Regions from separate parts of the Mesorhizobium captivum genome, predicted to be linked through region 1. Evidence: riboswitches for the same ligand, from Rfam matches in the RefSeq annotation. Region 1 holds a riboswitch; the other holds the start of a gene.
The links. A riboswitch is a leader RNA that binds a small molecule or an ion and turns the genes downstream of it on or off. The one in region 1 is predicted to bind thiamine pyrophosphate.

Region 1 (21,541 bases):
CGCCGAGGATGCGGCGATCGTCGACGAGGCGATCATTTCGCGCCGGTCCGTGCGCGCCTTTTTGCCCGACATGGTCGACGATGAGACGATCCGCGCCATCCTGACGGTTGCGGCGCGGGCGCCGTCGGGCACCAACATGCAGCCTTGGCGGGTCTATGTGACCAAGGGCGAGGTGAAGCAGCGCATCAGCGACGCCATCCTCAATTCCGGCATCCGCGCCGAGAAGGCGGAATGGGACGAGTACCGCTACTATCCCGACCAGTTCTTCGAGCCCTATCTCAGCCGGCGTCGCGCCAACGGTTTCGGCCTCTACGGCGCGATCGGCATCGGCCGGCGCGAAGTCGACAAGATGCGCGCGCAGCACGACCGCAACTTCGTCTTCTTCGACGCGCCGGTCGGCATGATCTTCACGGTCGACCGGCGGCTCAACAAGGGATCGTGGATCGACTACGGCATGTTCCTGCAGAACATCATGGTCGCGGCGCGGGGCAGGGGGCTGCATACCTGCCCGCAAGCGGCGTTCGCGCCGTACCACCGGCAGATCCGCCCGGTGCTCAACATTCCCGACGAGGAGGTCGTCGTCTGCGGCATGGCGCTTGGCTACGAGGACAACTCGAAGCCCGAGAATGAATTCCGCACCGACCGCGCCCCACTCGAAGACTGGGTGACGTTCAGCGGATAAGTCCGATCGTGGCGGACAATGCGCCGCCTGTGCTATTGATACCCGCGATGGCGGGGAACCAATGCTGCTTCGGGCCTATCTGGATCGCATCGGCTATCAAGGTCCGGTCGGGCCGACGCTGGAATGTCTGCGACAAATCCATCTTCGTCAGGTCCTGAGCATTCCCTATGAGAATATCGATGTGCAGCTTGGAGTCCCCGTCGACGGGGATATTGAAAGAATCTTCGAAAAAGTCGTCGTCAGGCGAAGAGGCGGCTGGTGCTATGAGCTCAACGCCCTGCTCGGATGGGCACTGTCGGAAATAGGATTCGATGTCATGCGTGCCTCGGCTGGCGTCCTGCGGGATCAGCGCGGGGATACCGCCTTGGGAAACCATCTCATTTTGCTGGTCCGGCTCAACCAAACCTATCTTGTCGACCAAGGGCTTGGCGACGGCATTCGCGAGCCGATACCCTTGATGGCCGGCACGTATCGACAAGGTCCATTGACGTTCAGGTTGGCGAAAACGGGCGATGGCTACTGGCGTTTTCACAGCCATTCCTTTGGGTATCCGCCGACTTTCGATTTCAGGGATGAATACGCCGACGAGCCCTTGCTCGCGGCAAGATGCGCCGCGTTGCAGAAAGCGCCTGAATCGACCTTCGTGCAGAATCTCATTTGCCAAATCATGGCCCTTGAGGCCGTCACTTGCCTTACCGGCCGCGTTCTGCGGGTCAAATCGACTGATGGGGTTTCGAAGCGTTTGGTGGACTCACCAGACGAACTCGCTGAAGCCCTCGACAGGGTTTTTGGCATTCGCGATGTGGAGGTTCGGCGGCTCTGGCCCAAAGTAGTTGCGCGCCACGATTTTCTCTTCGGCGACAAGCAGGCCGATCAGATCGAGGTCGCGGGCATGTAGTTGCTGTGGCAACGAGGCGCGGCTGGCGTGTCGGTTTGCACGTCCGCCGGCGTCGCCCGCTTTCGTGACGACTATTCGGTAGAGAGCGGCTGGCCATGGCCGCTGACATGCGCGCCGTCCCGCGGTGTGAGCCTGAGATAGGCCAACAGCGCGCAAAGCGTGATCAGGCCTTCGACGACAAACAGAATGCGGTAGTCGTTGACGCTGGCCTGGTCACCGCCGGCAAGCAGCGACAGCAGCGCCGCCGCCAGGCCGACGCTGATCGCCACCGCCAGCTGCCACAGGATGTAATAAAGCGCGCTGAAGCGCGCGAGCTGCTCCGGTGCGATGTCCGAATAGGCGAGATTGCCGGTCGAGGCCCACTGCACGGAGCGGAAGAGGCCGAAGACGAAGATGTAGGTGAGCACGATCCAGGCGGGCGTGCTTTCCTGCATCAACGCGAAGCCGGCGACCAGCAAGGCGGCGATCGGCGTGTTGACGACCAGAACGCGCTTGAAGCCGAAGCGGTTGAGGAGGCGCGGCATGAAGAAACGCATCAGCAGCGACCCGATCGCGGCGACAAAGGTCAGCGATCCGGCCTGCACCGCGCTCATGCCGAAGCCGAGCTGGAACATCAGCGGCAAAAGGAAAACCACCGAACTCAGGCCGATCGTGTCGAGCCCGCCGGTCAGGAAGCTGATGCGGAAGGTGCGGATGCGTAAGAGATTGAGGTCGAGCAGAGGATTGCGGGCGCGCAGGCAATAGAAGGCCGCGACGGTGAGGATGGCCATCGCTAGGACGAGTTCCATGGCGATGCGGGCGGCCGCTGCATCCTTCGCGGCGAGCGAGTCCATACCGAAGACGAGCAGCGCCATGCCGCTGCCGACGAGCAGGAAGCCCGGAACGTCGAAAGGCGTGCGGACCGGCTTGGTGGTCGTGGGGAACAGCGAGGCCGCGAGCAGCGTGGCGGTCAGCGCGATCGGTATGTTGATGTAGAAGATCCAGCGCCAGGAAACGTAAGTGGCGAGCGCGCCGCCGACGAGCGGCCCAACCAGCGGCCCGGACTGGCCGGCGAGCGAGATGTACATGTTGATCTTGAGCGTGCGGTCGCGCGGGAAACTCGACAGGATCACGACCTGACCGAGCGTGCCCATCAGTGCGCCGCCAAAACCCTGCAGCGCGCGCGAGGCGACCAGCATCCACATGTTTTCCGACAGACCGCAGAGCGCCGAGGCGCTGGCAAAAACCAACAAGGCAAAGCAATAGACGTTGCGCAGCCCGAAGCGATCGGCCAGCCAGCCCCCCAGCGGCATCGTGACGATGAGGCTGGCGACATAGACGGTGATCAAAAGGCCGAGTTGGCCAGGCGGGCGATCGAGGCTTTCGCCGATCCCGGGCAGCGCGGTCACCACGACATTCTGGTCGAGGCTGGTCATGAACACGCCGCAGGCGACGGTTGCCGGCAACAGCATCGACGGCTCGCCCGCCGGAGCAAAGCGGGTCGTGGCCATCGCCGAAGTCTCTGCAGTCATGGAAGGGTATGGTCGAACTGGTTGCCTGAGCAGGCTCCGACAAGAGCCCGTGATTCCTTATCTATCGTCGCCGCTAGCCCAAGGCTCAAGCAGCAGTTGTGGTCGTCGATAGTGCCAGACACAGGCCGGGCCAAATCCCTGGCCCTCCTTCTCTTGACCCAATTCCGGACGGAAAACCGCTGCGCAGCGTTGCTGGAATAGCGTTAGTGCACTTCGTAACCGACTTCCTCGCTGGCGTGGCACAAGGCCTTCCAGAACGAGCGCGCGAAGGAGCGGAACACATAGATGTCGAACTGATCGGCGCCGCTGCGCTGGATCTGGGCAAAGACATCGTGATGGTTGGTCGAGCGGCCGGCACCGAGCGGGAAAGCCGGCAAGGCGAAGTCGATGGCGAAGAATTTCGCCAGCACCCACTCCGCTTTCGGCCCGGCGATTCGCATCGCGGTGCGGCCATGCGAGAGATCGGTGATCGTGCCGATCGCCGGCGTGATCACGCCGGCGAAGGCCTGAGCCAGGCCTTCGGCCTCGTCGACCACGGTGAATTTTCCGGGCGCGAAGCCAAAAGCGGCGCGACCGCCGTTGGTTATTCCGCCGCCAGCGCCGTCGGGCAGGGCGAGCCCTGTGACCTTGCGGATGGCGTCGATCAGCTTTTTCTCTTCGCCCGGCCAGGCCGCGAGTTGCAGGATCGAGCCTGGCCGCGTCTCGGACAGGATGACGTCGACGCCATGTTCGAAATTGCCGTGCGAGCCCGTATGGTAGTCTGGCTCAAGCGGCGATTGACGATCAACCATGCATGCGGCTCCCGTCCGGATCGTAGAAATGGTTGGAGACGATTTCGATCGGCCCGAACCGGTTGCGCAGGGGGTCGGAGACGAAGGCGCGCGTGCCGTGGCGCACCTTGCCATCCTTGACCAGGGCCAGCGCGATATATTTGCCGAGCGCCGGCGAATAGCAGCAGGCGGTGATATGGCCGATCGAATCGTGCGGATTGGCTTCATCCAGCTCCTCGACGATATGTCCGCCACCGTTCAGCGCCCGGTTGTCGAGCGCAATCACCCCGACCAACTCCAGCCGGTCGGGAGCGATCAGGCCTTCGCGGTCCATCATGGCTGAGCCGATGAAGGGCTTCTTCTTCGACAGCATCCAGTCGAGATGCAGGTCGCGAGCGGTGGTGCGGCCGTCGATCTCGGCGCCGGTGACGTGGCCCTTCTCGATGCGCATGGTACCTAGCGCTTCGAGGCCGTAGGTGACCAGGCCGAACGGCTTGCCTGCCTCGATGAGAGCTTCCCACACCCGCGTGCCGTAGCCGGCGCCGGAGTAGACCTCGAAGGCCATCTCGCCGGAGAAAGACAGGCGGCAGATCATCACCGGCACGCCGGCGATCTCACCATGGACGATGCCCATGAAGGGGAGGGTCGCATTGTCGACGGCGGTGCCGGTGACGCAAGAAGCGAGGATTGTCCTGGCTTTCGGTCCGCCGATCGCCGCACCCGCCCATTCGTCGGTGACGGAGGTGACGGTGACCTTCAACCCGGGCCAGATGACATCGAGGAAATATTCGAGATGCTGCATCACCTTGCCGGCATTGGCGGTGGTGGTGGTCATCAGGAAGTCCTGCTCGCCGAGCCGCCAGGTGGTGCCGTCGTCGAAGGCAAGGCCGTCCTCGCGCAGCATCAGGCCGTAGCGGGCCTTGCCGACGGCTAAAGTCGAAAACATGTTGGTGTAGACGCGGTCGAGGAATTCCGCCGCATCCGGCCCTTGTACCGCAATCTTGCCGAGCGTCGAGACATCGACAATGCCGGCGCTCTCGCGCGTCGCCTTGGCCTCGCGGACATAGGCCTGCTCGACCGTCTCGCCGGCAAGGCCGTAGATCATCGGGCGATACCACAGGCCGGCCGAATACATGGTCGCGCCATTGTCGAGGTGCCAGTCATGCATCGGCGTCAGCCGCTCGGGCTTCAAATCGCCAAAGCGTTCGGCCGCCAGCGAGCCGATCGATACCGCAGTGTAGGGCGGGCGGAAGCGCGTCGTGCCAACTTCGGAGATCGGCTTGCCGAGCGCTTCGGCCATAATGGCGAGGCCCGGCACGTTGGAATTCTTGCCCTGGTCGGTCGCCATGCCGAGGGTGGTGTAGCGCTTCAGATGCTCGACCGAGACGAAGCCCTCGCGGTGCGCGAGCCGCACGTCCTCGGCGGTCACGTCGTGCTGGAAGTCGACAAAGCTCTTGCCCTTGGCCTTGATCTCGAAGACCGGCGCCGGATCGGGATCGCCGGGGGCCGCTTCCACAACGGGCAGGGGGGCGGAGGATGCACTTTCGCCGGCGGCCTCAAGGCCGGCCGCGCGGCCCTCGGCGATGGCTTCCGCGGTCGAGAAGGAGCCGGTGAAGGCGCCGGCACCGATCCAGCGCTGCGTCGGCCGCGGCGGCAGGAAGGCCTGCCTGCCCGGATCCCACTCAGCTTTCGCCCCGGCCTGGCTGGCGAGATGGATGGTCGGCGACCAGCCGCCCGACATCAGCAGACAATCGGCATGAATGCTGCGCTCATCGCCGCTGAGCGCGCCGCTCATCACATCGAAGCGCTGCACCTTGAGGCCGGTGAGCGCCTTGCCGCCTTCGGTGGCGATCACGGCATGGCCGGCAAGCAGCTCGGCCTCGGCTTCGCTGGCCAGTCTGCGCATCTCGTTCGACACGTCGCTGCGGACATCGACGATGGCGACGACAGCGGCACCTGCCTTCTTCAGGGCGACGGCTGAGCGATAGGCGCTGTCATTGTTGGTGAACAGCGCGATCCGCTGGCCGGGCAGCACGCCATATTCATTGGCGTAGCGTTCGGCCGCATGCGCCAGCATGACACCCGGACAGTCGTTGCCGGGAAATACCAGCGGTCGCTCGAAGGAACCGGTGGCGAGAACCACGGTCTTGGCGCGGATCGCCCAATAGCGCTGGCGCGGCTCGCCCTTGGCCGCCACCTCCTTGTGGTCGGTTACGCGTTCGAGCGCGGCGAGCATGTTGCCGTCGTAATAGCCCCAGACCGTCGTGCGCGGCAGCAAGCGGACATTGTCATTGCCTTCGAGCTGGCCGACGATGCGCCCCGCCCAGTCGGCGGCCGGCGCGCCATCGATGGTTTCACGCGACCAGTTGGCCGAGCCGCCGAAATTCGCTTCGAGGTCGGCCAGGATGACGCGGGCGCCCTGGTCTGCTGCGGCCTTCGCCGCCATCAGCCCGGCCGGGCCAGAACCGACCACCAGCACGTCGCAAAAGGCGTTCATGCGCTCGTAGCGTGAGGTGTCAGGCGCGGTGCCCGCCTTGCCGAGCCCGGCGGCGCGGCGGATGAATTGCTCGCAGAACATCCAAAAGCGCGTGCCCTTCAGCGGGCCGATCACCGGCCCCATGAAGGTCTTGTAGTAGAAGCCGGCCGACAGGATCTTGCCGCCGAGCTGGTTGAGCGCGCCGATATCCCAGGCGAGCGAGGGCGAGCGGTTTTGGCTGACGGCGACGAGGCCGTCATAGATCTCGACCATGGTGGCGGGGATGTTCGGCTCGCGCACGTCGCCGCGCAGCACCGTCACCAGCGCGTTCGGTTCCTCGACGCCGGCGGCAAGCAGGCCGCGCGGACGGTGGTATTTGAATGAGCGGCCGAACAGCGTCACGCCATTGGCGAGCAGCGCCGATGCGAGCGTGTCGCCGGCATGGCCGGTATAGGGTGCGCCGTCGAAGGTGAAGCGGATGGTGCGCAGCCGGTCGATGCGGCCGCCGGTCTCTGTCCGGCGCGGGCTCACGAGCGGCCCTCCGTCTTGTGGCCGGCGGATTTGTGTCCGCCACGGGCGAAGGCGGTGCTTGAGATTTCATGCGTGATGGTGTTGCGCACGACCCTGAGATGCGCGCGGCAGCCGCCAGAATGCTGCCAGATCTCATTGTGATCGCCGGCCGGGTTCAGCCGGTCGTAAACATAGGCGTTCCAGGCGTCGAGATCCTGCGAGGCGGCCTGCGGCCGCTCGCGGTTGCCGTCGCCCTGATAAGTGAATTCGATGACGTCGCGTGGGCCGCAATAGGGACAAGTGATCAGCATCTTGATTTCAACCCTAGTGCAGCCGAGGCGTCGCGCCCTGGCCTTTGTCGTCGATGACAACGCCACGATAAAAACGATCGAGCGTGAAAGGCGCGTTGAACTCGTGCGGCTCGTCCTTGGCGATGGTCCAGGCGAAGCACCAGCCGGACGCCGGGGTGGCCTTGAAGCCGCCATAGCACCAGCCGCAATTGAGATACATGCCGGGCAGCGGTCCGGTGGTGATGATCGGCGACCCGTCCATCGTCATGTCGCAAAGCCCGCCCCAGGAGCGCAGCATGCGCACGCGCGCCAGACCCGGGAACAGCGCCAGCATCTCGCTCATCACCTCGTCGACGACCGGCAGGCTGCCGCGTTGGGCGTAGCTGTTGTAGCCGTCCAGATCGCCGCCATAGACAAGGCCGCCCTTGTCGGACTGCGAGATGTAGAAGTGTCCCATGCCGAAGGTGAGAACGGTGTCGACGATCGGCTTCAGCGATTCCGTGACGAAGGCCTGCAGCACGTGGCTTTCGATCGGCATATGCGAAATGCCAGCCAGCTGCATAACGCTGCCGGTGCTGCCGGCAACCGCAAGCGCTACCTTCTTGGCGCGGATCTCGCCGCGTGTCGTCGTCACGCCAATGACCTTGTCGCCGTCGCGCAGGAAGCCGGTGACCTCGCAATTCTCGATGATGTCGACGCCGCGCCGGTCGGCGCCGCGCGCATAGCCCCAGGCGACCGCGTCGTGGCGGGCGGTGCCGGCGCGCGGCTGCATCAGTCCGCCGAGGACGGGAAAGCGCGCCGAACCCGAGACGTCCAGCGCCGGAACAAGCCGCTTGATCTGGTCGACACTCATCAGTTCCGCATCGACGCCGAGATGGCGCATGGCGTTGCCGCGCCGGGCGTAATCGTCGAGCTGGGCAGGTGTGTGCGCGAGGTTGAGGCAGCCGCGCTGCGAGAACATGACGTTGTAGTTGAGGTCGTGCGACAGGTTCTCCCACAGCTTCATCGAATGCTCGTAGAAGCGGGTGTTCTGCGGCAGGAGATAGTTGGAGCGCACTGCCGTGGTGTTGCGGCCGACATTGCCTGAACCCAGCCAGCCTTTTTCCAGCACCGCGACATTGGTGATGCCGTGTTCCCTGGCGAGGTAATAGGCGGTCGAGAGCCCGTGGCCACCGCCGCCGATGACGATCACGTCATAGGACGCCTTGGGATCCGGCTTGCGCCAGGCCGGCTTCCAATCCTGGTTGCCGGTCAGAGCGTTCTTGAGCAGCGAAAAGGCTGAATATTCCGCCATTCTTCCTGTCGTCCTTTTGGTGCGAGGCGGCAGACTATAGAGCAGGCGGGAAGCGCAAAGCCAAGATTACGCCATCGCTTTTCGACAGGCCGACTCCGATCCTCGGCATCGGTCCGCGGACGGAGACGGCTTGCCGCCCGGTATGGCGGTCTTTATCAAGGGCAGAATTTTCGAAGATTTTTCGGCCGCGAGTCGCCCGTCACGTCATGATTTTCCGACTGCTACGCCTGATCCTGGTCGCCATTGTCGTCGCCGCGGCGCAGCCGTCGTCCGGCGCGATGGCGCAGGCGATCGGCCAGGGCTCCGCGCAGCTCATCGCCGACCAGACCAAGGCTATCCAGGACCTGACGGCGAAGACCGACGGCCTGGAGACGAAAATAAGCGCCCCCGACCAGGACGATGCCGGCCTTGTCGATATCCGCTTGCAGCTCGAGGATATTTCGCGGGCGGCGCTGAACAGCGCGCTCGCGTTCCGCTCGCGCCTCAACGACATCAACAGTCGCATCGAGGTGTTGGGGCCGCCGCCGGCGCAAGGCCAGCCGCCGGAGCCCGCGGTCGTCGCCAACGAGCGCGCAGCGCTCTCGGCCGAGAAGGCCGAGATCAATGCGGTGGTGGCCAGCGCGCAGAACCTGTCGATCCGCATCAGCGGGCTGGTCGACAAGATCGCCACCATGCGCAGCGAGCTTTTCCGCAGCGTTCTGACGAAACGCTATGAATTGACCGATGCGCTGAGCCCGCAGGCCTTTTCCGATGCGCACGAGCAGTTCACCGGCCTCTACAAAGCGGTGGCGTCCTGGCTCAGCTTCGCGTTGAAGTTCAAGTTCCAAGCCATGCTTGCGGCGACGCTGATGGCGCTGGCGCTCGCGGCGGTGCTGCTGATCGGCGGCAGGCGCCTGTTCGGCCGCATCTTCGAGGCCGATCCTTCGGTCGAAGAGCCGTCCTACCTCAGCCGGCTTTCGGTGGCGTTCTGGTCGACGTTGCTGCCGACCGTGGCGCTCGGCGCGTTCCTCGCCTCGACTGTGTTCTTCTTCAACTATTACAACGTGCTGCGCGGCGACATCGGCGAATTCCTCAACGCGCTGCTCGCAGTCATCGCGGTGGTGTTCTGCGTCAACCGGCTGACCAATGCGGCACTCGAGCCGCGGCTGCCGAACTGGCGGCTTATTCCGGTGGAGACCGGTCCGGCGCGCTGGCTGGTGCGGCTGACCACGGCCATGGCCGTGGTTCTCGGCTTCAATTACTTTCTGTCGGTCGTCAACGAGAAGATGGGTTCGCCGCTGTCGCTGACGATCGCGCGAAGCTTCGTCGCTACCGTCATCGTCGGCGTCATCCTGATCCTGATGGGAGTGCTGAGGCCTTTCAAAGCGCAAGATGGCTCGTGGCGACCGTGGCCGGCATGGCTTCGCCTGATTGCCATCGGGCTCGGCCTGTTCACCATCGCAGCGGCGCTGCTTGGCTATATCGGTCTTGCGCTTTTTGTCTCGATCCAGGTCGTGGTCACCGGCACCACCCTGGTCACCGCCTATATCGGCTTCCTGTCGGCGCGGGCGATCGGCGAGGAGGGCGGCTTCGCCGACACTTCGGTCGGGCGCTGGCTGTCGGCCAATTCCAGCTATGAGGACACCGCGCTCGACCAACTCGGCCTGGTAGTCAGCATCGCCATCAACCTGATGATCGTGCTGGTGTTCCTGCCGCTGATCCTTTTGATGTGGGGCTTCCAGCCCGGCGACATCGAGGCCTGGGCCTACAAGCTGGCGACGGGCGTCACGATCGGCTCCGTCACGATCTCGTTCCTCGGCATCCTCACCGGCATCGTCGTCTTCTTCATCGGCTATTTCCTGACGCGCTGGTTCCAGGGCTGGCTCGACGGCTCGGTCATGGCGCGCGGCAAGGTCGACACCGGCGTGCGCAACTCGATCCGGCTGGCGGTGGGCTATGCCGGCGTCGCGCTCGCGGCACTGGTCGGCATATCGGCGGCGGGCATCGATCTTTCCAATCTGGCGCTGGTCGCCGGCGCGCTTTCGCTGGGTATCGGCTTCGGCCTGCAGAACGTGGTCTCGAACTTCGTCTCAGGCCTGATCCTGCTTGCCGAGCGCCCGTTCAAGGTCGGCGACTGGATCGTCGCCGGCGACATCAGCGGCACGGTCAGAAAGATCAGCGTGCGCGCGACGGAGATCGAGACGTTCCAGCGGCAGTCGGTGATCCTGCCCAACTCGAACCTCATCAACAACGCGGTCGGCAACTGGACGCATCGCAATAAGCTCGGCCGCGTCGACATCAAGGTCGGCGTCGCCTATGGCAGCGACGTCAAGCGCGTTCATGCCCTTCTGCTCGACATTGCCCGGGCCCATCCGATGGTGCTCAAGAACCCCGAGCCCTTCGTGCTCTTCGCCAGTTTCGGGCCAGCGGCGCTCGAATTCGAGATACGGGTATTCGTGGCTGATGTGATGAACGGCAGCATAGTCCAAAACGACGTCCGCTTCGCGATCTTCGATATCTTCGAGGACGAGCACATCGAAATCCCGTCGACGCCACGCGCCGTTGTCGAGACGAAGAAGCACGTATCGTGGCCGATCGACGACGACAAGATCGAGGCGGAATTTGCCGAGCGCGAGCGGCTGGAGGCGGAGGCCGCAGCCGAGCAGGCACGGCTCGCGAAGATGAAGCGGAGGGGCCGCAAGCCCGATCCGGGCTGAGGCTAGGCTCACCAGCACGGGAATTTTGGCCCGGTCGGAAATGTTTCGGTTGGCGGCGCCCATGCGTCGGAGATTGGCCGAAACACCCATCGCGATCGTCATCCTCGGGCGGAGCGGGAAGCGTACCGCGCAGACCCAAGGATCCATTCCGTTACATATGAGCGGTACAACGGTGCAGAATTCTGCTCCGCTGCACCCTTCGATCGAGGTCATGGCGTGGATCCCAGGGTCTCCGCGACGGAGCTTCGCTCCTGCCTCGCCCTGGGATGACGAGGTTGGGAGGTTTCTGCTAATCCCCGGCGTTTGCGCCGATTTCACGGAAACGAACGGTGAACCTCGCTCAAATGAACGGCTGCCGAAACCAATTGTGGCATGAATGCGGCATTCAGTTGCGGTTCAGCTTGCATCTCATATAAGCTCTCACGCAAAGGGCGAGAATGCCTTGCGAAATTGAACAGAGGCGGTGTGGAAACACCGGATATTGCAATGTGGAAGTCTGTCGTTGCCGCCATCGCTTTTCTGGCCCTGGGCGGTTCGGCTTTTGCCGCCAGCGCGGTCAACAAGGACGCCCAGACGCGGACGTTGATCGTGACCGAAGGCGGCGGCAAGACCGAGCTGGCGCTGGCCGCCGGCGAGACGGTGGAGTTCTGCCCGAATGGCTGCTTCGTCACCCTGCCCAATGGTGACCTCGAAGCGCTGACCGGCTCCGAAACGGTCGAAATCTCGGGCGGCGTTGCCCGGATCAAGTAAAAACCCTCAGACATGATCGGCAAAGGCCGGGCGAATGTCCGGCCTTTTATCGTTTCCGACAGCCGCTGCTTAACGATAACACCGGAAATACCCCAGCACAGCGCGCTGCAACCGGGCGTTTTAACGTTCGCTCCGTCATCCCCCGTTATATCCATTGCGAAGACGCCGAAATACGGCGTGGGGTGAGCAGGGCAGGGCAATGGACGCGCGGTCGGACAGGAACGCAATTCCGCTTGCGGTCGATCTCGATGGCACGCTGATTGCAACGGATCTTCTGTGGGAAGGCCTGTTCGTTCTGCTCAAGAAGAACCCGCTCTATCTTTTTTTGGTTCCGCTCTGGCTGACCGGCGGCCCGGCGCGGCTCAAGCAGGAAATCGCCCGGCGCATCGACATCGATCCGGCCTCGCTGCCCTACCGGATTGAATTGCTGGAGCGGCTTCGCGCCGAGCATGAGGACGGCCGCAAGATCGTGCTGGCGACCGGTACGCCGCGCAAATTCGCCGAGACGATCGCCGTCTATCTCGGCATCTTCGACCGCGTGCTAGCAACGGACGGGCCGCACAATCTGACCTCGGGCAGAAAGCGGGCGTCGCTGGTCGCGGCTTATGGCGATGCCGGCTTCGACTATGCGGGCAACAGCCGCCACGATCTCAAGGTGTTCGACGCAGCGCGCAACGCCATCGTGGTGGCGCCGGACCGCAGCGCCCAACGCTGGCAGGCGGCGCACGGCGCCGAGACCATGCCGGCGCCGAAGCCGACGCTCAAGACCTACGTCAAGATGCTGAGGGTCCATCAGTGGCTGAAGAATTCGCTGATCGCGGTGCCGATGGTGCTGTCGCATGAGTATTTCAACGTCAATATGATCTGGCAGTGCGCTCTGGCGTTCGTTTCCTTCAGCGCCGTGGCCTCCGCCATCTACATCGTCAACGACTTCTTCGACCTTGCGCTCGACCGCAAGCATCCGACCAAGCGCGACAGGCCCTTTGCCAGCGGTGCGCTGTCGATCCCGTTCGGCCTCGGCGCCATCCTTGTGCTGCTCGCGATCGGCATCGCCATCGGCTGCCTGCTGCCGATCGAGTTCCTCGGCGTGCTTTGCGGCTACATGATCGTCACCACGGCCTATTCGCTGTCTTTCAAGCGCATGTTGCTGATCGACGTGCTGACGCTCGCCGGCCTCTACACGATCCGAGTGCTGGCAGGTGCGGCGGCCACCGGCGTCGACGTTTCCTTCTGGCTGCTCGCCTTCTCGATCTTCTTCTTCCTGTCGCTGGCGCTGGTGAAGCGCTTCGTCGAATTGCGCACGACCACCATCCCGGCCGGCGAGCGCATCGCCGGACGCGGTTACCGCACCGAAGACCAGGAGATCGTCGCCCAGGCGGGCATGGCCTCGGCCTTCTCCTCGGCCCTGGTGCTGGCACTTTACATGGACAGCGTCGCGGTGCGCGAGCTCTATCCGCATCCGTGGGTGATGTGGCCTTTGGCGCCGATCGTGCTTTACCTGACCATGCGCGTCTGGATCCTCGCCCGCCGCGACGAAATGCATGACGATCCGGTCGTCTTCATCATCCGCGACTGGCGAAGCCAGATCGTCGTTGCCATCGGCTCGGCGCTTCTCGTTGCCGGGGGCTGGGGCTGGTGAGGATGGGCAGCGAACGCTTCGGCAGCTTCGGGCTGGCGACGCCGCCGGCACGCCGGGCGATCCCGGCCGACGAGGCCATTGCGCTGCTGAAGAGCGGCGCGTGCAAGCTGGACTCGCTCATCGGCTACGGCAATGGCCGCTCCTATGGCGACAGCTGCCAGAACGACGCCGGCACGGTGGTCGACATGCGGCCGCTCAACCGTATCCGTTCGTTCAACGCCGAGACCGGCGTGATCGAGGCCGATGCCGGGGTGCTGCTTTGCGACATCATTGCGCACTCCGCTCCCTACGGCTTCTTTCCGGCCGTGGTTCCAGGCACGCAGTTCGTGACGCTCGGCGGCGCCATCGCCAACGATGTCCACGGCAAGAACCATCATCGGCGCGGCACATTCGGCTGTCATGTCGAGGCGTTCACGCTGCTGCGGTCCGACGGCCGCACCTATCGCTGCTCCGATGCGGAGAACGTGCGTCTGTTCCACGCGACGATCGGCGGCATGGGGCTGACCGGGCTGATCCTGTCGGCATCGATCCGGCTGATGCGCGTGCCCTCGCTCGACATCGTCGAAAAAGTGACGCGGTTCCGCGATCTCGGCGAGTTCTTCGATCTTGCCGGCGCAGCCGACCAGGCTAACGAATATGCCGTTGCCTGGATCGATCAGCTTGCGGGCGGCCACGCGCGAGGCCGGGGCCTTTTGTTCACCGGCAACCACGCCGAGCACGGCTCGCATGCCGCCTTGCAGGCGGGCGGCCGGCTTTCGGTGGCCGTGCAGCCACCCTTCAACGTGCTCAACCGCCCGTTCCTGACCGTCTTCAACGCTGCCTATCGGTGGAAGAAGGGCCGCTCGTCCGATGCGCGTCATGCGGGCTACCAGGGCTTCTTCTTTCCGCTCGACGGCGTTCGCGACTGGAACCGGCTCTATGGCCCGCATGGGCTCTTCCAGCACCAGAGCGTGGTTCCCGAGGCTGACGCGCGCCGCACCGTTCCGGCACTGCTCGAAGTGGCGCGGCGGGCCGGGCAGGGCTCGTTTCTCACGGTGCTGAAGCGATTTGGCGACGTCCGTTCGCCGGCGCTGCTGTCGTTCCCGCGGCCGGGCTACACGCTGACGCTCGATTTCCCCAACAGTGGGGAAAGGACATTGAAGCTGCTCGCCGAACTCGACCACATCACGGTCGAGGCCGGCGGGGCCGTCAACCCCTACAAGGACGCGCGCATGGGTGCCGAAACCTTCGCGGCATCCTTCCCGCAATGGCAGCGGCTGGAGGCGCTTCGCGATCCCGCCTTCATGTCGAGTTTCTGGGCGCGGACAGCGAAAAAACTGGGTGTGAGGCGCGATATCGCGGAGGCAGCGGAATAGATAAAATTCGAGTAAATCTTGGTAAATTAAGCGTTAATATCGAGGTTTATCGGAAATAGACATGTGATTTCACGAAATATTTGCAGGTTTGTAGTAGGACCGCTCAGGGGCGGGGTGGCAACAATGAAATACATCGTCTTCATTCTCTTCACGGTCATGACCAATGCCGCTGCGCAGCTCATGCTGAAGCAAGGCATGATGTCGCTGGGACCGATCTCGTTCGACGGCGTCAATCCGCTCGTCAAGCTGCTGCAGATCGTCTTCAGCCCGTGGGTTTTCCTCGGGCTGTGCACCTTCGTCATCTCGATGGCCTCGCATCTCTACGTGCTGTCGAAGGTCGAGCTCAGCTTCGCCTATCCGTTCCTCAGCCTCGCCTATGTCGCTGTCGCCGTCTTTGCCTATTTCGTCTTCCGCGAGGACCTCAACGGCTGGCGCATCGCCGGCATCGCCTGCATCTGCGTCGGTACAATTCTGATCGCGCAAAGTGGGCGAGGGCATGAGGACCACACCGCTTCCATCACCTCCGACAAGGTCGGCACAAGCGAGATCCTTCGATGAGACATGTGATTTTCGGCGGCGACGGTTTCGTCGGTCGTCATCTTGCGCCCAAGCTCGCCGCCGACGGCGAGAACGTCGTCGTCGCCGACATCGTCAAGAGCGACCTGCCGCACTATCGTTCGGTGCGCTTCATCACTTGCGACGTCACCAATCCGGCGTCGGTCGCGGCGGTCGGGCTCAAGGCCGACGACATGGTGTACAATTTGTCGGCCAAGATGCTGTCGCCGATCCAGGTCCGCGCCAAGCGGCACGACTTCTTCTTCCCGGTGAATTTCCACGGCACCGAGCACATCATCCAGGCGATGGACAAGGCCGGCGCCTCAAAGCTGGTCCACTACACGACCGACATGATCTACGGCCACACGGTGGTGCTGCCGATGACCGAGGATCATCCTGTCGCGCCGCTCGGCGAATACGGTCTGTCGAAGCTCAGGACCGAGGAGCTCGCCGCCGATTGGCGCAGGCGCGGCATGTCGATCTCGCTGTTCCGGCCGCGCCTGATCATCGGCCCCGGCCGCCTCGGCATCCTGGAAAAGCTCTTCAAGCTGATCGACTGGAATTTGCCGGTGCCAATGATCGGCTCGGGCAGGAATCCATACCAGTTCATCTCGGTCTTCGACTGTGCGGAAGCCGCCCGCGCGGCCTGGAAGGCCGGCGTGCCGAACGAAGCCTATAATCTCGGTTCGCTCAATCCGCCGCCGGTGAGAAAACTGCTCGGGGACCTGATCAAGCATGCCGGCTCTAAGTCGATCCTGCTGCCGACTCCGGGCTGGGCGGTCAAGCGCACGCTCGACCTGCTCGACCTCTTCAACATGCCGATCATGGATCCGGAGCAGTATCTGATCGCCGATGAAGAGTGCGTGCTCGACGTGTCCAAGGCCGAGCGTCAGCTCGGCTGGGTGCCGCAATACCGCGACGAGGACATGCTGATCGCCGCCTACAGCGAATACCGCGCCAAGAAGGACGGCCACGCCGTCGCCACCGAACATGTGCCTGCCGAATAAAGGCGACGAAGGGGGAGATTTTTCGAGATGACGGTCCTTGCCAAACCCGAACCGGGCGTGCGCGCGCTGGTCGATGCGCCGGCGCTGTTGCCCGCCACCATCGCCAAGCCCGACCTGATCAGCGTCGAACAGGCCAAGGTGATGGATGTCGCCCGCATCACCGACCTGTTCAAGGCGCACCTCAACCCGGGCCAGCTACATTTCATGAAGCTGCTCGGCTTCCACAAGGTCAAGATCGAGCGTGCCGAGGGCATGTTCTACATCGACCAGAACGGCCGCGAGATCCTCGACTTTTTCGGCGGCTTCGGCTCGTTGGCCTTCGGTCACAACCACCCACGCATCCTGGAGGCGCGCAAGAAATTCCAGGAGGAGAAGCGCCAGGAGATCGCCATCGCCTTCATGTCGCAATATGCGGCGGCACTGGCGCACAACATCGCCAAATGTTCGCCCGGCGACCTCGACATGGTGTTCCTCGGCTCATCCGGCTCGGAAGCCATGGAAGCGGCGGTGAAGCTCGCCGAGCGCGCCGCAGGCCCGAAGCGGCCCAAGGTTGTCTATGCCGAGAATTCCTTCCACGGCAAGACCAAGGGCGTGCTGGCGATCACCGACGGCCAGCTCTATCGCGCCGAGTTCAGGGTGGCGGACAATGTCGTGCGCATCCCCTTCGCCGACATCGACGCCGTCGAACGCCTGTTCAAGAGCGATTCCGCTATCGGCGTCATCGTGCTCGAAACCATCCAGGGCGGCGGCGGTATCATCCAGGCGCCGGCCGAATATTGGCGGAAACTGCGCGCGCTTTGCGACCAGTATGGCGTGCTGTGGGTCGCAGACGAGGTTCAGTGTGGCTATGGCCGCTCCGGTCGTTTCTACGCCTTCGAGCATTATGGCGTCGTGCCGGACGTGACGGCGCTGGCCAAATCGCTCGGCGGCGGCAAGGCCGCGGTCGGCGCCATGATCGCCAGGCGCGAGGTCTATATGAAGGCCTACGGCACGCCGAAGACGGCGATGATCCATGCCATGGCGACCTTCGGCGGCATGGGCGAGGCCTGTGTCACCGCGATCGAGGCGCTGAACGCGCTCTATGATGAGGGCTTGATCGACAACGCCGCCTCGACCGGCGAGTACCTTTTGCAGCGGCTGCGGATGCTGAAGGAAAAGCATCCGAAGATCATCAAGGACGTGCGGGGCAAGGGCTTTATGATCGGGCTCGAGTTCCACGATTTCTCGCAGACCCTGCCGATGGTGCTGCGTCCAGTGGTCAGCGTGCTCGACGACAAACTGAAGGGCTCGCTGTCGGGCTTCGTCGGCGCGCTCTTGTTGCGCGACTACGACGTGCTCGTCGCTTTCACCGAATACAACCGCAACGTCATCCGGCTCGAGCCGCCGCTGATCTGCCAGCGCGAGCATGTCGACCGCTTCGTCGATGCCTTCGACAGCCTGCTCTCGCGCGGCATCGTGGCCATCGTGAAGGATTTCGTGAAAAGCCAGGTCCGCTGAGACAGACGATGCTGACCAGGCCGCCAGCCGCTCCCGCCAATCCGCTCGACCGGCTGACTGAAGCCGGTCTTGCCTGGGGCGAGGGGGTTTACGCGAGATGGGCCGCGCCGATCGGTGCGGCCGCTTTCTCGCTCTACATCCTGCTCACTGCTGTGACGGCCTGGTTCATGCCGGACGCCAACTGGGACATGCTGCCTTATCTGGCGATCGCCGAAGAAGGCACCTATCCCGACCCGCAGGCGCTACATGATTATGCCTACAGCACGGTCAAGGAAGGCGTATCGGCGGGCGATTACAAGACGCTGACCGATGATGGCGGCGGCTTCCGCAGCCACATGACGGAGAATGCCGCCGACTTCCATTCGCTGCTCGGCATGTACCGGATTAAGTTCCTCTATGCCGAAATCCTGTCGAGCCTCAGCCATGTCGTATCGCCGGTCGAGGCGATGCGGCTGGTGCAGGTGTTTTCGGTGCTGTTGTTCGGCATCATCACGCTGCTCTGGCTGCGCGCGGAGGGCGCGCTGGCACTGGCGCCGGTCGCCGGCGCCGTCCTGATCATGGCCGATCTCGGCGACGCCGCGCGGGCCTCGACGCCGGACCTGTTGTGCTCGGCACTGTTCCTCGGCGGGCTGTTTGCCTTTGTGCGCAAACGCGAGGTGGCGACGGCGATCCTGCTTTTCCTGGCCTTCATGGCGCGTCCGGACAACATCGTTTTCCTCGCCATCTTCGCCGTGCTTTTGGTCGCCTTCCGGCAGAAGGCATGGGGCGCGCTCGCCGGTTTCGCCGCCTCTTTCATCGCCTATTTCGCCATTTCGCACTGGGCGCAGCATCCCGGCTGGTGGCCGCACCTGTGGTTCTCCAGCATCGAGCAGCACTACAACATGGACGGCTTCAAGCCGCCGTTCTCGGCGGCGGCCTATCTCAAGGCCTTTGCCGCCTCGGTGGTGCGCGCCGTCAACGTCAACACGTGGGTCGGCGTGTCGGTGCTGGCTTTAGCCGGCTGGTATGGGCTCGACCGCGCTGGCTTGCGGCTCGACCGCCGTGCCGGCATCCTGCTCGCGGCATTGGTGCTCGGCGTGCTGGCCAAATTCACGGTCTTTCCGATCCACGATACCCGCATCTATTTCCCCAACCTTCTGCCGCCCTTCCTGCTGCTGGCCGCGCCGCTGATGGCGCTTTGGGCATCGGCAGCCAAGGGCGGTCGCCGCGCGCTGCAAGTCATTCCCGGAGACGAGTCATGAATCCGGTTCCAGCCTAGCGCGTGTTTCTTTCGCCTGGCTTTGCGGGGCCGCTCGATCGCCACCTTCCATCCACGACGGTGTTGAGCCGCAATTGCCGGCCGAACGCGCTTGACAAGACGGCGCGGGCCCGTTCAACTTGAAGCATTCACCAGGGGAGTCCCGGCAAGGGGCTGAGATACTGCTGGCTTTCGCGGCGCAGTGACCCGTTGAACCTGATCCAGTTCATACTGGCGTAGGGACGGTGCAAGCGCTTTGCGGGACTCCATGCCCGAAGACCTGTGTCGAGCAGGCAGACCAAAGCGTCCTACATCCTTCCGGCACAGAACTGGGTCTCCAATGCAGTTGAGCAAAGGAGCCTCAAATGAATGCCTTGACCCCCACCGTTTCGACCGGACCGCTGCCGGCGTCACGCAAGATCCACAAGACAGGCATTATCCATCCGCAGATCAGGGTGCCGATGCGCGAGATCGCCGTTCACCCGACCGCCGGCGAGCCGCCAGTGACGGTCTACGATCCATCAGGCCCGTATACCGATCCGGCGATCGAAACGAACATTGAAAAGGGACTTGTCCGGCTTCGCCGGGACTGGATCGCGGCGCGCGGCGATGTCGAAGCCTATGACGGCCGCCATGTGAGGCCGGAGGACAACGGATTTGCGACCGGCGAACGGCTGACGCCGGAATTCCCCATCCGCAACCGCCCGTTGCGGGCGAAAGCCGGCAAGGCGGTGACGCAGCTTGCCTATGCGCGCGCAGGGATCATCACGCCCGAGATGGAATTCGTGACCATCCGCGAGAACCTTGGCCGCGAGATGCTGCGTGGCAAGCTGCAACAGGACGGGGAAGCGTTCGGCGCGTCGATCCCGGATTTCGTCACGCCCGAATTCGTGCGCGACGAGGTGGCGCGCGGCCGCGCGATCATCCCCGCCAACATCAACCATCCGGAGAGCGAGCCGATGATCATCGGCCGCAATTTCCTGGTGAAGATCAATGCCAATATCGGCAATTCCGCCGTCACCTCCTCGATGGCCGAAGAGGTCGAAAAGATGGTTTGGGCGATCCGCTGGGGCGCCGACACGGTGATGGACCTATCGACCGGCCGCAACATCCACAACATCCGCGAATGGATCGTGCGCAACGCGCCGGTGCCGATCGGCACCGTGCCGCTCTACCAGGCGCTCGAGAAGGTTGGCGGCATTGCCGAGGACCTGACCTGGGAGGTCTATCGCGACACGCTGATCGAGCAGGCCGAACAGGGCGTCGACTATTTCACCATCCACGCCGGGGTGCGCCTGCACTACATCCCGCTGACCGTTGACCGGGTCACGGGCATCGTCTCGCGTGGCGGGTCGATCATGGCCAAATGGTGCCTGCACCATCACCGGGAGAGCTTCCTTTACGAGCATTTCGAGGAAATCTGCGACATCGCCAGAGCCTATGACGTCTCCTTCTCGCTCGGCGACGGCCTTCGTCCCGGCTCGATCGCCGATGCCAATGACGCGGCGCAGTTCGCCGAGCTGGAAACGCTCGGCGAACTGACGAAGATCGCCTGGGCGAAAGACTGCCAGGTGATGATCGAAGGGCCCGGCCATGTTCCCATGCACAAGATCAAGCAGAACATGGACAAGCAACTCGCCGTCTGCGGCGAGGCGCCGTTCTACACGCTCGGGCCGCTGACCACGGACATCGCACCGGGCTACGACCACATCACCTCCGGCATCGGTGCCGCCATGATCGGCTGGTTCGGCACGGCCATGCTTTGCTATGTGACGCCGAAGGAACATCTCGGCCTGCCGGATCGCAATGACGTCAAGACCGGGGTGATCACCTACAAGATCGCCGCGCATGCAGCCGATCTCGCCAAGGGGCATCCGGCGGCGAAGATCCGCGACGACGCGCTGTCGCGGGCGCGGTTCGAGTTCCGCTGGGAAGATCAGTTCAACCTGTCGCTCGATCCCGAAACGGCGCGCGAGTTCCACGACGAGACCTTGCCCAAGGAAGCGCACAAGGTGGCGCATTTCTGCTCCATGTGCGGACCGAAATTCTGCTCCATGCGCATCTCCCATGACATCCGGGCCGAGGCGCAGAAGGAAGGCATGGCGGCGATGGCGGAGAAATATCGTTCGGGCGGCGACCTCTACATGCCTGTTGGCGAAGCCGCGTCCAGCACGGCCGAGTCGTGATGAGAGTGCTGGTCAAAGGGGCCGGCGTAGCCGGCCTCACCGCGGCGTTCGAGCTTGCCGACCGCGGCGCGTCGGTCACTGTCGCCGAACTCCGGCCTCAGCTGGGCGGCAATGCGTCATGGGCCGCAGGCGGCATGCTGGCGCCATGGTGCGAGCGCGAGAGCGCGGAGCAGCCGGTGCTGGATCTC
Region 2 (8,689 bases), on a different contig from region 1:
CGGCCGGCAAGGTCGACGAGGCCAGGAAGGCCATTCAGGATGCGGCTGACAAAGGGCATGTGCGGGCCATGTTCGAGCTCGGCTACATCGCCGCGTCTGGAACAGGGACGGCCGTGGATCCCGCGAAAGCCAACGGCCTCTATTCGCAAGCGTCCGACAAGGGAGACCCCTACGCCATGGCCGCCTGGGGACGAGCCCTGTTCAACGGTCTCGGCGTCCAGCCCGATACCGGCAAGGGATTGGACCTGATGCTCAAGGCAGCGGCTATGGGTCATATCAACGCCATGAACGATCTCGCGCTGATCTTCCAGGAAGGCCGCAACGGCGTGCCCGCCGATTCGGCCCGCGCCCTGGCTTTTCTCAAAGCCGGCATCAAGCGGCAAGGCGCGTATTCGATGAGCATTCTCGGCCTCCCCGCGCGCAGCGACTTAACGGTCGCGGTGTGCAAGCCCAAGATCGTGCGAAAAATAGTCACGAAGATAAAGGTGGTCCGCATACCCACGCCAAAGGCCGTCGAGACACCGGTCAAGCCAAGACAGAAGGATACTGGTCCAGCGTCCTGGCGCGGCAATGGCGGTGATCATCCCGAGCCCCGCGGCCGCGGCGGCGGCGGATCTGACAGTGGCAGCACTGATGGCGGCACTGAGGGCGGCACGACCGGCGGCACTGACGGAAGCACGACCGGCGGCACTGACGGAAGCACCACCGGCGGCGCTGACGGAGCCACCGCCGGCGGCACTGACGGAAGCACCACCGGCAGCACGGACAGTGGCACCAGCGGCGGCTTTGACACCGTCAGCAGCGACGGGCTCTGACGGACAGCGGCAGCGACGGCATGCCCGGACCGACCGAATAGACAGCGTCGAGCTAAATCCTGGCGGAGCCGCATGAACGCGGACGCCGGCCCCTACTTGTCGGTGACGATCTTTACCTTGTCGCCGGCCGACACGGTCGCGCCGGGCGACATGGCGTTCAGCACGCGGAACAGGTCGAGCTTGCGGTCGACCCCGACCATCTGGGCCGCGAGCGTGCCCATGTTCTGGCCCGGCTGCACGGTGACCACCCTGATATGCAGCGGCTTCAGCGCCGCCTTCTCGGCCGCGCTCAATGTACGGAACGAACCGCTGACCGAACGCGCAACCGGCTCCAGCGCTGTGCTGGCCGAAGGTGCCGCGGTCAGCAGCCGGTAGACCTGCCCGCCGGCCCGGATGACCGCGATATCGAACTGCCAGCCTTGCGCGGTGGCATGGGCCATCGCGGCTTCGTTGCCGTTGACCGTTTCCTGGCGCACGCTTGAGTCTTCCAGTCCGGCGACCCAGCCGCTGCGGATGTAATCGGCCAGCGCCACCGACTTGTCGATCGCCACGCCGTCGAAGCGGATGGCGATGTCGCCAGGTCCGGTCGCTGTCACAGCCGCCGCCGAATTGTCGATGACGAAGCCGTCCGGCACCGAGAACGACACGCCGAGGCCGGGATGCATGAAGGTCTGGCCGCGCACATAGCCCTCTTCCGGCGTATCGCCGTAGAGCAGGCCGTCTATGCCGGCGAGGAAGGCGTCGCGATCGCGCCTGCCGACGCCCGGTGGCCCGAAGTTGCGGGCCAGCCGCTGCGCCAAGTCGATGCGCTGCGGCGTGTTGGGGTGCGTGGCCAGGAAGTCGAGGCTGGCGTCGGTGGCGCCGCTGACCGAGCGGAAATCGGTATAGGCCGACATCGACTGCAGGAAGCGGCCGGCGGCATACGGATCGTACCCTGCCTCGCCGATCGACTTGATGCCGATGGCGTCGGCCTGCAGTTCCTGGTTGCGGGAGAACTGCGCGAGCTTCAGCTTGCCGCGGATGAGCGCTGCCTTGGCCGTCGGATTGTCGCCGAGCACATCGGAGACCACCTTGGTCGCCAGACCTTCCTCGGCCTCGAGCTGCTGCCGCTGCAATCCGTGATTGGCGGTGACGTGGCCCATCTCATGCGCGATGACGGCGGCGAGCTCGGAGGAATCATTGGCCAGCGCGAGCAGCCCGCGCGTGACATAGAGATAACCGCCCGGCAGCGCGAAGGCGTTGACGTTGGGTGAATTGAGGATGGTGATGCGATAGGTCTGCGTCGGATTGGCCGACACCACCGTCAGGTTGCCGACGACCTTGGCCACCATGCGCTCGAGCTTCGGATCGGAATATTCGCCGCCATAGGTCGCCAGGATGCGCGGGTGCTGCGCCTTCGCCATGTCGGCGAGCTTGGCATTGGCAACGACATTGTCGACCGTGATCGGCCTGTCGGAGGGCTGGAAGCCAGATTCCTGGACATCCGGCGGCGTGAACATTTGGCAGCTCGCCAGCGCCACGGCAAAGCCGGCCCACGCGAAAAATCGCGTCAGCGGCTTCATCCACACTTTCTCCGCGCCGGTCGGCAGATCGGCTTCCTTTCGAACTCTTTCGGCAAATCGCAGCCCACCCGGACCAGCATGGCCGGACCTAGCCACACTCCCCCGGACAAGGCAAGCAAACGCCGGATCACCCGTTGCCGGTTTGGCCGTAAATTATGTCCGCTTCCGGGCAATATGTTGTGATCCGGCCACGCTGCCGCCTCGATCGCCGATATAGCGCCGGAAGGCGTCCGGTCCAGAGCGGTCGAAGAAATCGGCGGCCGGTCCCGTTGCCGCGACCCTGCCCTCGTCCACAAACACGATCCCCTGGCCGATGCGGCGCGCATCCTCCGGCTGGTGGGTGACGAAGAGTACCGTCATGTGCCGTTCGGCGTGGATGTCGGCGACCAGATCCAGCATGTCGTCGCGCAGCGCCGGACCGAGCGAGGCGAAAGGCTCGTCGAGCAGAAGCACAGGCCGGTCGCGCAAGAGCACCCTCGCCAGCGCGACGCGCTGCCGTTCGCCGCCGGAAAGCTCGCGCGGCAGCCGTTTCTCTTTGCCGTCAAGGCCGACGCGCGCCAGCGCTTCCGCGACCGCGTGGCGGTCGGCGGAGGTGAGCTTGAGCGATGGTGAGCGGCCGAGCCCGACATTACCCTCCACAGAGAGATGGGCGAACAGATTGTTTTCCTGGAACACCATCGACATCGGGCGCGCCGAAGGCGGCGCATTGTCGACATCGATCCCGCCGATCAGCACTTTGCCAGCGCTTGGCTTTTCGAAGCCGGCGACCAGATTGAGCAGCGTCGATTTTCCGGAGCCGCTCGGTCCCATGATGGCGGTGATCCTGCCGGCCGCGAATTCGGCATCGAAGCGGAACGATGCCTCGCCATAGCTGAACCAAACGTCCTCCAGCCTGACGGCCAGCCCGGTCCCCGCCACAATGCCGTTGTTGGTCGTCATCATGCCTTTGCTTCCCGCCCCAGCCAATCGGCAGCGACCACCAGCATCAGGCAGACGAGGCCGAGCAGCAAGGCCAGCCCCGCGGCGTCGGCGGTCCGGTAGCTGCCCATGCGCGCGAGCAGAAGATAGGGCAATGTCTGCACCGCATCGCTGCCGAACAGCGCGATCACGCCGAGATCGCCGAGCGACAGCGCCATGGCGAAGGCAAAGCCGGTGGCCAAAGGCCGCCTGAGCGACGGCCAGTCGACCAGGCGCAGCCGGTTCCAGCCGGAGATGCCGAGCGCTACGCAGAGCCGCTCATGGCGCTCGCTTGCCGCATCGTAGGCCGGACGAACGGCGCGGATGGCGAAAGGCATCGCCATCACCGCATTGACGGCGACGACCATGACGGGCGCGATGGCGAAGACATCCGTGATGCCGCGCAGCGCCAGGAACCAGCCGGCGCCGACCACGATCGGCGGCACGACGAGCACGAAACCGGCGCCGGTGTCGGTGGCATGCTCGAGCAGCGACATGGCGCTGCCCGCGCGACGGCGCAAGGCCAGCGCGCGCCGGGCCGCGATGAGCGAGAGCGACAAAATCACCGAAAGCAGCGCCGAGACGAAAGAGAGACCGGCGCTGGTGAGCGTCGCCAGGCGCACGGCGTCCTCGCCGGCCAGCCGGCCGAGATCCGCATCCAGCCCGGCGAGTACGGTTGCCGCCATCGGTCCGGCGACGAACAGCAGGGCAAGCGCGATCAAGCCGGCGTTCAGAACGGCCTCGACCTTGCCGGTTGCAAGATAGCGGCGCGGCGCCACCGGCAGATTGGCGTCGCCGACGGTGTTGGCGCCGAGCCGCATCAGCACGGCGACGACAACGACGGTCAGGCCGATCTGCAGCAGCGTCAGCACCACCGCCCGGGCCGGATCGAAATCGAAGCGCAGCGCCTGGTAGATGGCGACCTCCAGCGTCGTCGCCGACGGCCCGCCGCCGAGCGTCAGCACGATGGTGAAGGAAGTGATGCAGAGCATGAACACCAGGCCGGCGATGCCCGGCAATGCCGCGCGCAGCGCCGGCCATTCGATCAGCCGCAACGCCGGCCAGGCGCCCATGCCGAGCTGGCTCGCCAGCCGCCACTGGTCGGTGGGCACGGTAGCCAACGACTCCAGGAACAGGCGCGTGGCCAAAGGCAGATTGAAGAACACATGCGCGACCAGGATGCCGGACAGGCCGTAGATGCCGGGCCATTCCCCGCCGCCGAATTTACCGAGGATGCCGGCGAAATAACCGGCGCGGCCATAGAGTGCCAGCACGCCGAGCGCCGCGACGATCGCCGGCAGCGCCAGCGGGACGGTGAAGAGCTGCAGGATCAGCCGACGCCCGGGAAAGGTCGGATGCCTGGACAGGGCGCGCGCGACCAGCAGCGCCGGCGCGACCGACAACAGCGTCGACAGCAGCGCCTGCCACAGCGTGAAGCGGGCGACGCGCAAGAGATAGCCGTCGAAGGCAGCGAGAGCGCCGGACGGGTCGTGCGCGCCTTCGAGGATAAGCCCGGCGAAAGCGCCGCCGATAAGCAAGGCGATAGCGGCGAGGGCAACGATGCCGGCGGTGACGCGGGTGTCAAGCGCCGGCCTTCCACCCTCCCCCTTGTGGGGAGGGTCGGTGAGCGGATGCCGCGAAGCGGCATCAGCGAACCGGGGTGGGGGTAAGGAAATGCGCAACGCCGCTACCCCCACCCCGCTCCGCTTCGCGGATCGACCCTCCCCACAAGGGGGAGGGTGAAGGGCGCCGTCATTTGCTCATCGCCGCCAGCCACTCATCCACCCAGGCCTTGCGGTTGGCCGCGACCTCTTCGGGGCTGAACAGCAGGGTCTTGGTCGGCTTCACCAGTCTGTCGAAGGCCGGGTTGAGCGGCTTGTCGGTCTTGCCGGCCGGGAACATCCAGTTGGTCTCGGGGATGACGTCCTGGAATTTCGGCCCGGTCATGAAGGCGATGAATCTTTCCGCCAGCGGGTTCTTCGCGCCAGTCGTGGTGATGCCGGCAACCTCGATCTGCAGGTACTCGCCCTCCTCGAACGAAGCCGCCTGGTAGCGTTCGGTGTTCTCCGCCACCATGTGGTAGGCCGGTGAGGTGGTGTAGGACAGCACCATCGGCGCCTCGCCCTTGGTGAACAGGCCGTAGGCCTCGCTCCAGCCGGGCGTCACGGTCAGAACCTTGGACTTGAGCTTGGCCCAGGCTTCCGGCGCCTTGTCGCCGTAGACGGACCTTACCCAGAGCAACAGGCCAAGGCCCGGCGTCGAGGTGCGCGGATCCTGGATGACGATCTTGTCGGCGGCGCTGCCCTCGACCAGTTCCTTCAAGCTCTTCGGCGGGCTCTTCAGCTTCTCGGTGTCGTAGACGACGGCGAAATAGCCGTAGTCGAAGGGCACGAAGCTGTCGTCTTTCCAGCCGCCGGGGACGTTTATGTCAGCGACCGCGCCATGCGGCGCGAACAAGCCGCTCGCCTTGGCGTCCGCGGTCAGGTTGGTGTCGAGCCCGAGCACGACGTCGGCCTTGGTGCCGGCGCCTTCCAGCTTGACGCGGTTGAGCAAGGCAACGCCGTCGGCGACCGAGACGAATTCGAGATCGCAGCCGCATTCGGCTTCGAACTCTTTCTTCACCGCGGGCCCCGGACCCCAATCGGCGGTGAAGCTTTCATAGGTGTAGACGGTGAGCTTGTCCTTCGCCTCGACAGGCCCGACGCCCGCCAAAAGCGAAACCAGGCCCGTTGCGAGAATAAGCTGGGACAACAATGAGCGCATCGGCGCCTCCTTCGTTCGCGTGACAAGGAATTGAGGCGCCGGATGGTCCGAAACGTCTAATCCCTCCGCCGGTACAAACCGGATCAGGTTCAGCGGGTTGGCATTGTCGCCTCTCAGCCGGTTCGCAAAGTCAGCGTCCGGCACCCCGTTAGAGCGTTTCGAGACATAGGCCCGGCCGAAGTGCCGCGCAAGCGGAAGTTTGCCGGGCATCCAAGGCATCACGGCTTACCCGACAACGCAGCGCCCTTCGTTTGGATGCGCCAGGCTTCCGTTTCGCGGGCGGGGCTGGTAAGGGCGACGGCCATGGGCACATTCACCATCCTGCTTGGCGGCGAGCTCGTCCGCACGCCTCGGCTCGATCGCCAGATCGAAGGCTCGCGCATCATCGCCGCCGATGCCGGCATCGGCCATGCGCACATGCTCGGCCTCGTGCCCGAACTCTGGGTCGGCGATTTCGACTCGGTGCCGGCGAACCTGCCGGACGATCTCGCCGCCGTCCCGCGTAAAATCTTTCCGGCCGAAAAGGACATGACCGATGGCGAGCTCGCCATTGCCGAGGCGCTTGCGCGCGGCGCCACCAGCCTGGTGCTGGCCGGCGCCTTCGGCGGCAAGCGCGCCGACCATGCCTTCCTGCATCAGGCTCTCAGCGTGCGACTGGCCGAGGCGGGCACGACGGTGCTGCTGACCAGCGGCGCGCAGGAAGGCGTGCCCGTCCTGCCGGGCAAAGCCCGCTTCGACTACGCCGATGGCACGCTGTTCTCGGTGCTCGGCTTCTCCGATCTCGCCGGCCTGACGGTCACGGGCGCCAAATGGCCGCTCGACCGTGTCGAGGTGGCCTTCGGCTCCTCGCTCACTATATCAAACGAGGTCAAAGGGCAGCTTGGCATCGCGCTGGAGCGCGGCCGGGCGCTGCTGCTCGCCCACCCCTATCCTCTTCCCGAAAGCTGACATGGCGCCGCCACTCCTCAATCTCGACGGCATTAAACTGACCTTCGGCGGCACGCCGCTGCTCGACGGCGCGGCGCTGAGCGCCTCCGCCGGCGAGAAGATCGCGCTGGTCGGCCGCAACGGCTCCGGCAAGTCGACGCTACTCAAGATCGCCGCCGGCATGATCGAGCCGCAGGACGGCGAGGTGTTCCGCCAGCCCTCGGCCACGGTTCGCTACCTGCCGCAGATGCCCGACATGGACGGCTTCGCCAGCGTGCGCGCTTATGTGGAAGCCGGGCTCGGGCCGGCCGACGACCCGCATCGCGCCACCTATTTGATGGACCATCTCGGCCTCACCGGCGAGGAACAGCCGAACGACCTTTCCGGCGGCGAGGCAAGACGCGCCGCGCTTGCCCGGGTGATGGCGCCGGAACCCGACATCCTGCTGCTCGACGAGCCGACCAACCACCTCGACCTGTCGGTCATCGAATGGTTGGAAGAGGAGCTTGCCCGCACCTCATCCGCCGTGATCCTGATCTCGCACGACCGCCGATTTCTCGAGCGCGTCTCGCGCGCCACAGTCTGGCTCGACCGCGGCCAGACGCGGCGGCTGGACAAGGGATTTGCGCATTTCGAGGAATGGCGCGACCAGGTTCTGGAAGAGGAAGAGCGCGAGCAGCACAAGCTCGGCCGCCAGATCGTGCGCGAGGAGCATTGGCTGCGCTATGGCGTGACGGCCAGGCGCAAGCGCAACATGCGCCGCCTCGGCGAGCTGCAGGCCATGCGCCAGCGCTTTCGCAGCCATCGCGGCGCCGAGGGCACGGCCACCATGGTGGCGAGCGACGCTGCCGAATCCGGCAAGCTGGTGATCGAGGCCAAGAACATCGAGAAGAGTTTTGGCGACCTTACCGTGGTCAAAGGCTTTTCGACCCGCATCCAGCGTGGCGATCGCGTCGGCCTGGTCGGGCCGAACGGCGCCGGCAAGACGACGCTGTTGAAGATGCTGACCGGCGAGCTGGCCCCGGATGCAGGCTCGGTGCGGCTCGGCGTCAATCTGGAGATCGCCACGCTCGACCAGAAGCGCGAGGCCGTCGACCCGCAGGAGACGCTGGCGCATTATCTGACCGACGGACGCGGCGAGAACCTTCTGGTCAACGGCGAGCAGCGCCACGTCGTCTCCTATATGAAGGATTTCCTGTTCAAGCCCGAGCAGGCGCGCACGCCGGTGCGCGAGCTTTCGGGCGGTGAACGCGCGCGTCTTCTGCTGGCCCGCGTGCTGGCGCGGCCGGCGAACCTGCTGGTGCTCGACGAGCCGACCAACGATCTCGACATGGAGACGCTGGAGCTGCTCCAGGAGCTGGTCGCCGGCTTTGCCGGAACGGTGATCCTGGTCAGCCACGACCGCGACTTCCTCGACCGCACCGTCACCAGCGTGATCGCGCCCAACGGCGGTGGCCGCTGGATCGAATATATCGGCGGCTATTCCGACATGCTGGCGCAGCGCGGCGGCTCCAGGCTGGAGGACCGCAAGGCAAGGCCCAAGGTCGAAACCGCCGACGCAAGCGCCGCGCCGAAGGCCGAACAGGCCGCCCCGAAAGGCCCGGCGAAGAAGCTTTCGTTCAAGCAAAAATTCGCGCTGGAGTCCCTGCCGAAGAAAATCGAGGC

Region 2: another riboswitch for thiamine pyrophosphate. It lies ahead of thiB (thiamine ABC transporter substrate binding subunit); the one in region 1 lies ahead of thiC (phosphomethylpyrimidine synthase ThiC).

Annotation. Positions count from the first base shown of each region.
Region 1 covers NZ_JAVIJB010000021.1:7,116-28,656, forward strand. The annotation lists gene RFM40_RS18470 (nitroreductase) at 1-682, shown strand, start outside; gene RFM40_RS18475 (arylamine N-acetyltransferase family protein) at 744-1,580, shown strand; gene RFM40_RS18480 (MFS transporter) at 1,652-3,070, opposite strand; gene RFM40_RS18485 (sarcosine oxidase subunit gamma) at 3,295-3,882, opposite strand; gene RFM40_RS18490 (sarcosine oxidase subunit alpha) at 3,875-6,868, opposite strand; gene RFM40_RS18495 (sarcosine oxidase subunit delta) at 6,865-7,158, opposite strand; gene RFM40_RS18500 (sarcosine oxidase subunit beta) at 7,172-8,431, opposite strand; gene RFM40_RS18505 (mechanosensitive ion channel family protein) at 8,638-11,127, shown strand; gene RFM40_RS18510 (hypothetical protein) at 11,614-11,877, shown strand; gene RFM40_RS18515 (UbiA family prenyltransferase) at 12,077-13,516, shown strand; gene RFM40_RS18520 (FAD-binding oxidoreductase) at 13,519-14,871, shown strand; gene RFM40_RS18525 (EamA family transporter) at 14,995-15,429, shown strand; gene RFM40_RS18530 (NAD-dependent epimerase/dehydratase family protein) at 15,426-16,433, shown strand; gene RFM40_RS18535 (aspartate aminotransferase family protein) at 16,461-17,930, shown strand; gene RFM40_RS18540 (hypothetical protein) at 17,939-19,171, shown strand; TPP riboswitch at 19,312-19,428, shown strand; gene thiC (phosphomethylpyrimidine synthase ThiC) at 19,533-21,353, shown strand; gene thiO (glycine oxidase ThiO) at 21,353-21,541, shown strand, end outside.
Region 2 covers NZ_JAVIJB010000028.1:904-9,592, forward strand. The annotation lists partial or broken gene RFM40_RS22120 (caspase family protein) at 1-815, shown strand, start outside; gene RFM40_RS22125 (M48 family metalloprotease) at 908-2,377, opposite strand; gene thiQ (thiamine ABC transporter ATP-binding protein) at 2,531-3,319, opposite strand; gene thiP (thiamine/thiamine pyrophosphate ABC transporter permease) at 3,316-4,896, opposite strand; gene thiB (thiamine ABC transporter substrate binding subunit) at 5,087-6,097, opposite strand; TPP riboswitch at 6,141-6,255, opposite strand; gene RFM40_RS22145 (thiamine diphosphokinase) at 6,401-7,045, shown strand; gene RFM40_RS22150 (ABC-F family ATP-binding cassette domain-containing protein) at 7,047-8,689, shown strand, end outside.